DNA from 4 places in the Sphingobium sp. ZW T5_29 genome. Region 3 is predicted to be linked to each of the others. Evidence: predicted binding sites of a transcription regulator. Region 3 holds the regulator's gene; each other region holds the start of a gene.
The links. The regulator LexA, encoded in region 3, represses DNA repair genes until DNA is damaged. The targets are predictions, from matches to a motif close to GTTCCNCNCTTGTTCT.
Positions count from the first base shown of each region.

Region 1: the regulator LexA is predicted to act here: its motif matches at 1,148-1,163, upstream of uvrA (excinuclease ABC subunit UvrA).
Region 2: the regulator LexA is predicted to act here: its motif matches at 1,131-1,146, upstream of ACI3KQ_RS04530 (ImuA family protein).
Region 4: the regulator LexA is predicted to act here: its motif matches at 974-989, upstream of rmuC (DNA recombination protein RmuC).

Region 1 is NZ_JBJDRM010000001.1:284,988-287,188, reverse strand. Features, by position in the region: gene uvrA (excinuclease ABC subunit UvrA) at 1-1,137, opposite strand, end outside; gene ACI3KQ_RS01410 (hypothetical protein) at 1,298-1,516, shown strand; gene ACI3KQ_RS01405 (hypothetical protein) at 1,617-1,868, shown strand; gene ACI3KQ_RS01400 (hypothetical protein) at 2,102-2,201, shown strand, end outside.
Region 2 is NZ_JBJDRM010000004.1:135,318-137,518, forward strand. Features, by position in the region: gene ACI3KQ_RS04525 (Y-family DNA polymerase) at 1-412, opposite strand, end outside; gene ACI3KQ_RS04530 (ImuA family protein) at 309-1,124, opposite strand; gene recA (recombinase RecA) at 1,434-2,201, opposite strand, start outside.
Region 3 is NZ_JBJDRM010000010.1:81,109-83,309, forward strand. Features, by position in the region: gene ACI3KQ_RS10250 (molybdopterin molybdotransferase MoeA) at 1-583, shown strand, start outside; gene lexA (transcriptional repressor LexA) at 948-1,616, shown strand; gene ACI3KQ_RS10260 (ComEC/Rec2 family competence protein) at 1,607-2,201, opposite strand, start outside.
Region 4 is NZ_JBJDRM010000004.1:193,010-195,210, forward strand. Features, by position in the region: gene guaA (glutamine-hydrolyzing GMP synthase) at 1-847, shown strand, start outside; gene rmuC (DNA recombination protein RmuC) at 1,004-2,201, shown strand, end outside.

The DNA.
Region 1 (2,201 bases), on a different contig from region 3:
TTTGACCTCTGGCGGGAGGTCCTGCCAAGGGGTTTCGAGGTTGAAGCCGAACTCCTTGGCTAGGGAGCCTAGGACTTGCATGTAGTAGGGGCTGGGGGGGTTGGATTTGGCCCAGGGGACGATGGCGCCCTTCTTGAGGGTGAGATGTTCGTTGGGGACGACCAGTTCGGGGTCGAACTCTTGGCGTTCTCCCAGGCCGTCGCAGGCGGGGCAGGCGCCTTGCGGGGCGTTGAAGGAGAAGAGGCGCGGCTCGATCTCCGGGATGGTGAAGCCAGAGACGGGGCAGGCGAATTTTTCGCTGAAGACGATGCGGTTGGCGGGGACTTCGGCGTTCTTCATCTTTCCGGGTGTTGGCGCTGGCCCACCCCCGGCCCCTCCCGCCTGCGGGAGGGGAGACGTGAGGTCGGCGACCGTGCCGTCAGCCAAATCCACATAAGCGAGGCCATCCGCCAGCTTTAGCGCCTGTTCGAAGCTGTCGGCCAGGCGGGTGGACATGTCGGCGTCCACGGCGAGGCGGTCGACGACGACTTCGATGTCATGCTTGTATTTCTTGTCGAGGGCGGGGGCGTCTTCGATCAGGTACATTGCGCCGTCGATGCGGACGCGGGTGTAGCCCGCCTTCTGCCATTCCAGCAATTCCTTCTTATACTCGCCCTTGCGACCGCGGACGACGGGGGCGAGGAGGTAGAAGCGGGTGCCTTGCGGAAGCTGCATGACGCGGTCGACCATCTGGCTGACGGTCTGGGCGGAGATGGGTTCTCCGGTCGCGGGGCTGTAGGGGATGCCGACGCGCGCCCAGAGGAGGCGCATATAGTCGTAGATTTCGGTGACGGTGGCGACCGTGGAGCGCGGGTTGCGGCTGGTCGTCTTCTGTTCGATGCTGATCGCGGGGGAGAGGCCGTCGATATGTTCGACGTCGGGCTTCTGCATCATCTCAAGGAACTGGCGGGCATAGGCGGAGAGGGACTCCACATAGCGGCGCTGACCTTCGGCATAGATAGTGTCGAAGGCGAGCGACGATTTGCCCGAACCCGACAGGCCGGTGATGACGATCAGGCTGTCGCGGGGAAGATCGACGTCCACGCCCTTGAGGTTGTGCTCACGCGCGCCGCGCACGGAAATAGTGGTCAGACTCATGGGGCGTGTTGTTCCAGATTTGTTCCTGAGGGGCAAGCCGTCGTCGCGGGGATATGGGCGCGGGGCAGCTAAGCCGCAAGCGGGGGGAACCGGGCATCGGGACTATCCGTTTCATAAGGGCAAGCGCCAGGACGATAAATGACGGCGCGAGGAGAATGAGATGACGACCAACAAGACTGACATCAGGCCCAACAGCCGCGAAGAGGCGCATGAAGAACGACCGACCGACGCCCAGGACCATGCCATGACGCCGGAAGAAAAGCTGGAAGAAGGATTGAGGGATTCGATGGATGCGTCCGATCCGCCCGCGGCGACCACGCCAGGCGACGACGGGCACCCTGTTCCGTCGTCAGGATATAAGGAAGACGAGCAGGATTGATGGACGGTTCCATTAATGCTGATATGATCGCGAAGAGGTCGAGCCGGATCGGTTGCATGACCGGACGGTTCGCCTCCAACGGAGAGAGGAACCCTGTTTCATGCCAACTTCCGCCACTCCCGCGATTGAACGCATCGCCCGCGTTCTGGCAGGCCGTCAACTGAGCCTGAATGGCGAGGGAGACAATCCCCATGCATCAAGCGCAGTGGACGCCAAATGGCGCGAGCATGTGGACGACGCCTATGCGATTCTACATACTTTGCGGGAGCCGGACGCGGACATGGCCGAAGCTGGCGATGTGGCGATATGGCGCAAGATGATCGGTGCGGTGCTGGAACGGCGGGCCGAATGACGACTGGCTCAAGAGCGGGGCTGTCATTCCCTTGTCCCGCTTTTGACCGTTCGCGCTGTCGCCTAGCCAAGCATCACATAGGCCAGATCATTCTACACATTCGAATATTTATATGTTGCACCGCACAAGGAAACATGATTCCTTGTGATGGTCGGCAGGGTTCGCGCTTAAGCTTCCAGTAACCATGATGGGCGCATTCTCTGCTGATCGACTTCAAGTCGGAGGGCAAGAGCATGGGCACCAATGCAAGACCGGCTGACGGGGCCGTCACATTCGCGGAACTGCGTGAGTTCGCGAGTTTCCCGTCTGCTACGCAGCGTTATATCCGTCGTT
Region 2 (2,201 bases), on a different contig from region 3:
CTTCCTCCCCGCCCCACAGATGCGCGCAGCCGGTGATGTCCAGCATCAGCCCATGCGGCGGATCGATCGCAGCCATAGGCGTATAGCGCGCGCATCCGTCGCACAGCCGCTCCAGCCAATCCTGATCGGCATGAGGATCTGCTTCGAAGCTGACCAGATCCGGCTCCTGCGCCCGCGCATCGGCCAGAGTCATGCCCGCGCTCAGGCCCAACGCCAGCGCATCGGCATCCGGCGTCACAAGGCGCATGGCCCCGCGCACGGCCTCCATGATGACAACCGGCCCGGCGCCGGCCTGCGCTTGCCACAGATCAGGCCGCGCGATGCGCAGCCGGTCGACCGGCAGGAAGGGGAACCACAGCGCTAGGTAGCGCCGCCTCGTCAGCGCGTCCTCCGCTGGCCCATCCATGCTCATGGCGTTCATCGCACTCTTCTCCAAAATCTCCCCGCTCGGCATTCCACACCATCCGCCACGTAATGCCATCCGGGCCGGAACGGCGGCGCAGCAGGCTAAGCGAAAAGGCGCTCATGCCCGGCGCATTGCCCGGCAACGGCACGGATGGCGCAGCCTCCACCCGCCACCGTGTCTCCGCCGCGCTCGGCACCGGATCGCCGCCAATCCGCAGCACGAAGGCGGTCACCCCCGACGTCTCCGCCGCCAGCGCCAGACGGCGGCTGGCGGTCAGGTCCAGCAGGGGCGCGCGCCCACGCAGTTCGATGACGAGCGCTCCCAGCGCCGGGCAACGCAGCGCATCAACTGCCGCCCGCAACAGCAACGCCTCATCCTTCATCACCCCGATCAGCAGCCGGGATGGATCAATCCCCAACGCCGCCAGCCCCGGGCCATAGGGCTGCGCCACCCCTCCCTTGGCGGCACGCAGCCAAAATAAGGGCGCATCCCCCGCCGCCAGATGAGCAAGGATCAGCGAAAAACCGGCAACCGCTCCTTCATCTTCGTCACTACCGAACAGCTCATGCACGCGGCCGCGCGCCAGGCCGCCTTGCATGGCCCGGTCAAAGGGCTCATGCCCCGTGACAACGGGTGCACCGGCTTTCGCGACCGGAATTCCTTCCAGCGATGCGATCTGCCGCCTGAGGGCTGCAAGCGTCTTCACCGACTCGACCATATGAATGTTCTCTATATGTTCTTTTCGGATTTATAGGAAAGCCTGTCAATGGAAGTGCCGCAGGGAAGGAGCCGTTCGGGAAACGGAAGTTTGAGCGTCCGTATATTGGCGTACCGCTACGTCCATGAAAGCAGCAGACGAAGCCCTCTACGCCGCGAAGGAAGCGGACAAAAGCCAGATTTATCCAGCGCAAAAGGAGCCGCAAAAGGGGTGAGATGAAAGGCCACGTAAAAAGGCCCGCCCTGCGTAAATGCGCGGGCGGGCCTTTTCAGAGGAGTGAGGAAGCGGCTGTCAGGCCGCGCCCGGCGCTTATTCGCCGTCATCCTCCGGTTCGGGTCCGGTCATCATCGCTTCGGCGACTTCCTCGGTCTTGCCGCGGATCACCTTTTCCAGGCGGTCGGCCATTTCGGGATTCCCTTTGAGGAAGGTCTTGGCGTTTTCCCGGCCCTGGCCGATGCGGACGGAATCGTAGGAGAACCAGGCACCCGATTTTTCGACCACGCCGGCCTTGACGCCAAGGTCCAGGATTTCGCCGATCTTGGAAATGCCTTCGCCATACATGATGTCGAATTCCACCTGCTTGAAAGGCGGTGCGACCTTGTTCTTCACCACCTTCACACGGGTCGCGTTGCCGACGATGTCGTCGCGATCCTTGATCTGGCCGGTGCGGCGGATGTCGAGCCGGACCGACGCATAGAATTTGAGCGCGTTGCCGCCGGTCGTCGTTTCGGGGTTACCGTACATGACGCCGATCTTCATGCGCACCTGGTTGATGAAGATCACCAGACATTTCGAGCGCGAGATCGAGCCGGTCAGCTTGCGCAGCGCTTGGCTCATCAGGCGCGCCTGCAGGCCGACATGGCTGTCGCCCATTTCACCTTCGATTTCCGCGCGGGGCACCAGTGCCGCGACCGAGTCGATCACGAGCACGTCGATGGCATTCGACCGCACCAGCGTATCGACGATTTCCAGCGCCTGTTCGCCCGTATCAGGCTGCGACACGATCAATTCGTCGATATCGACGCCCAGTTTCTTGGCATAAGCGGGGTCGAGCGCATGTTCGGCGTCGACAAAGGC
Region 3 (2,201 bases):
CGCCCCGATGATCGCTGCGCTGCTCAACAGCTTGCCATGCGACGTGATGGACATGGGAATCGTGCCCGATACTCTCCGCGCGATGACCAAAGCCCTGGAACGCTGCGCCGGGGCCGACATTATCGTTTCGACCGGCGGCGCGTCCGTGGGCGATCACGACTTTGTGCGACCGGCATTCACCCGTGCTGGCGGCAACTTGGAGTTTTGGAAAATCCGCATGCGTCCTGGTAAGCCGATGATGGCAGGCACATTGGGGAGCGCAGTATTTCTTGGGTTACCAGGAAATCCGGGTTCGGCGTTTGTCACGGCGCTCTTGTTCCTGTCCCCGCTGGTCCGACATATGGCAGGAGCGTCTGATCCATTTCCTCGGACATCTACGGCGCTACTCGCCAAGCCGCTTCCTGCAACGGGACAACGCGATGAGTATTTGCGCGCCTATCGCGATGCTGCAGGGGTGACGTGCCTTTCTTCACAAGACAGCGCGGCGGCCTCTTCGCTTGCCCAAGCCGATTGCCTGATTCTGCGCGCTGCTGCATCGGCGCCTGCGACAGCAGGTGAACAGGTAGTAATCCTTCCATTATGATGGAAGAAGGGGCCGCAGCGCGGCCCCTCCATTAGACGATCATCAGACGACCTAGCGCTGTTGCTTGTCTTGGCCGCTCTTATTCTTTCCGCGGTCTTGGCCCATCTGGCCTTGCCGGTTTTCCTGCTGGTGTTGACGCCCGCCCTCGCTGGAGCGGTCCCCACCCTGCTGGCGGCGCTGGTCGCTACCCTGTTTATCTTGGTTCGCCATTCTCTCTCTCCTATTTCACGCCTTGGGAAAGGCAGTCATGAAACGGCTACAACATCGCTACGTTCCCATCGTTACGCTTAACGCTCGGCCCGCTTGACTTGGCTCCTTACGTTTCCTATGCGTTCCCCATCCGTTCCATAGAGGGTAAGCAGGCATGCTGACGCCAAAACAACAGGAATTGCTCAGCTTCATTCAAAATCGGCTGGACGAAGGCGGAGTTTCGCCTTCGTTTGAGGAAATGAAGGAAGCGCTCGATCTGCGATCCAAATCTGGCATTCACAGGCTCATCAATGCGCTTGAAGAGCGGGGCTTCATTCGCCGATTGCCCAACCGGGCGCGGGCGCTGGAAGTTTTAAAACTGCCCGAAGCGATGCATCGTGCGCCAAAGGCGGCCCCTCCCAAGCCGCAACTCGTTGCCAAAGCGCCGATTGCAGCCAACGATGTGATCGACATTCCACTACATGGTCGTATCGCCGCAGGCGTACCGATCGAGGCGCTGGAAGGGCAGAACATGCTGTCCGTGCCTGCGGCGCTGCTGGGATCAGGTGATCATTATGCGCTGGAGGTTTCAGGTGACTCAATGGCCGAGGCAGGCATATTGGATGGCGATTTCGCATTGATCCAGCGTACCGAAGTGGCGCGTGAAGGGCAGATCGTCGTTGCGCTGATCGACGAGATCGAAGCGACGCTCAAATATTTTCATCGCGAAGGTCTCAACGTGCGGCTTGATCCGGCTAACGCAGCTTATGCTCCACAAGTCTATGATCCACGTCAGGTACGAATTCAGGGCAAGCTGGCCGGACTTCTGCGGCGCTATAACTGACCGTCCGCCCTTGGTCGACGATTTCTGACGGGCTGGACGATCCAGGGGTGCGCATCGCCCGCTATTTTCGTGCTGTGCACCAGGCGCTGGTCCAGGTCTATGGCTAACCCTCCTGTCCGTGTCAGCAGTTGCCGGTCTGCTTTCAGCCAGCGCGGTCGGCACCATGTCGGAAGGCGGCGATCGGCGACGACAATGTCGGCACCGGCGCAATCGCGTTCGAATACGGCTTTATCGACTAGCACGTTGCTTCGCGTCAGTAGTAATCGCCATGACCGCCCGCCTCCTTCCACCTGAACCGCACACAGGTCCGTTGAGCAACGCGCTTCCGGCAAATCGGCCAAGGCTCCCATGACACCGCTGGAGCCAGCACTTTCCGCCATCATGTCACGCACATAATTTCCCGCCCGCTCGCGAAGCAGGGTCATCTCTCCACCGGATGAACGCAGGGCAACATGGCGGCCATCGCTGGTGATCAATATTTCAGGCGGTGAAACCATGAGCATCGCGGCGGCGCCGAGGGTGACTGGAACCAGCCCCGCCCAACGCCACCGACCCCGCCACAACAGGCACCACAGCCCGCCCAGG
Region 4 (2,201 bases), on a different contig from region 3:
CGTGTTGATCCATGAGGCAATCGGCGACCAACTGACCTGCGTCTTCGTGGATCACGGCCTGATGCGCAGCGGAGAGGCCGAACAGGTCGTATCGCTGTTCCGGGGCAGCTACAATATCCCGCTGGTCCATGTGAACGCGGAAACGCTGTTCATGAAGGGGCTGGAGGGCGTCACCGACCCCGAAGCCAAGCGCAAGTTCATCGGCAAAACCTTCATCGACGTGTTCGAGGATGAGGCCAGGAAGATCGGCGGCGCAGCCTTCCTGGCGCAGGGCACCCTCTATCCCGACGTCATCGAGAGCGTCAGCTTCACGGGCGGGCCGTCAGTGACGATCAAGAGCCATCACAATGTCGGGGGCCTGCCCGAACGGATGAACATGAAGCTGGTCGAGCCGTTGCGCGAGCTGTTCAAGGATGAAGTGCGCGAACTGGGCCGGGAATTGGGGCTGCCGGACGTCTTCGTCGGCCGCCATCCCTTCCCCGGACCGGGCCTCGCCATTCGCATCCCTGGCGAGGTCAACAAGGAACGTTGCGACATTCTGCGCAAGGCCGATGCCGTCTATCTGGAGGAAATCCGCAACGCCGGGCTGTACGACGCAATCTGGCAAGCATTCGCGGTGCTGCTGCCGGTGCGTACGGTCGGGGTGATGGGCGACCATCGCACCTATGACTGCGTTTGCGCGCTGCGAGCGGTCACCTCTACCGACGGCATGACCGCGGACATCTATCCCTTCGACGCCGCCTTCCTGAGCCGCGTTGCGACCCGCATCATAAACGAGGTCAAGGGCATCAATCGCGTGGTCTACGACTATACGTCCAAACCACCCGGCACGATCGAGTGGGAGTGATCTCACGCTGATTTGCCGTGGATGCATATCGACAGCGTCCATCGTGACGCTCATCTGGCGGTCTCGGCCCTATGTTTCTGGGCTGACTAATGCAGAAGCCTTGCAGCGACCAAGGCTGACCGCTAGGTTCACCTTTCGTTCTAAGAAGGTGACATTATGGACAGCCTGATCGCCCTGCTGATTATTGCAGCCTCGCTCGCTGGGATTGGGGTCGGGTGGCTGCTGCGGGGGAAGGCCCTTGCCACTGCCAGCGCTGAAAAGACGGAGCTTACCGCGAAGCTGGACAGTATCACGGCACAGCGCAATGCGGCTTTGCAGGAACTGGTGGTAGCGCAGGATCGCGCGGCGCAGGCGGCTGAGCTTGCGGGACGATTGGAAGAGGAACGGACGGCGCGCGAGGCGGCGGGCCGCGACTTGGCTGCCCTACGGTCCGATACGCAGGCGCGAGCCGAAGCGTTCGAGGCGCAGATTGTCGCATTGAAGGATGCCAAGGAACAGCTTTCCGCGCAGTTCAGCGAGATTGGCGGCAAGCTGCTGCAACAGGCGCAGACCCATTTTCTGGAGCGTGCGGACCAGCGGATGACGCAGGCGCATGAGAAAAGCGAAGCGCAACTCAAGCAACTGCTCCATCCGGTCAATGAGACAATTCAGCGCTACGACCTGAAAATCACGCAGATCGAACAGCAGCGGACCGAAGCCTATGGCATCCTGCGCGGCGAGATCGAATCCATGCGCACCGGTCAGGAAGCGGTGCGCGCCGAGGCGCAGCGGCTAGTCGATTCGCTGCGGCATGCTCCCAAGGCACGCGGCCGCTGGGGCGAGCAGCAGTTACGCAACGTGCTGGAAACCTGCGGCCTATCGGAACATGTCGATTTCCACACGGAAGTGAGCGTTGAGGGCGAGGATGGACGGCTGCGGCCAGACGCCATCCTCCGCGTGCCGGGAGGGCGATCGCTGGTCATTGACGCCAAGGTATCACTCAACGCCTATCAGGATGCTTATGGAGCCGAAGGTGAGGATGAACGTAACCGGCTGCTGACGGCCCATGCCAACGCAATGCGCGCCCATGTCGATACGCTGGGGCGAAAAAGCTATGCTGACCAGTTTGATGAAGCGCCCGACTATGTGATCATGTTCGTGCCGGGCGAGCATTTCTTGTCCGCCGCGCTGGAACATGATCCTCGACTATGGGATCACGCCTTTGCCAAACGGGTATTGCTCGCGACCCCGACTAATCTGATCGCAATCGCCCGGACAGTCGCGGCGGTATGGCGGCAGGAAAAAATGGCTGACGAGGCCAAGCGCATCGGCGCACTGGGCAAGGAGCTTTATGAAAGGCTGGCGGGCGCGGCGA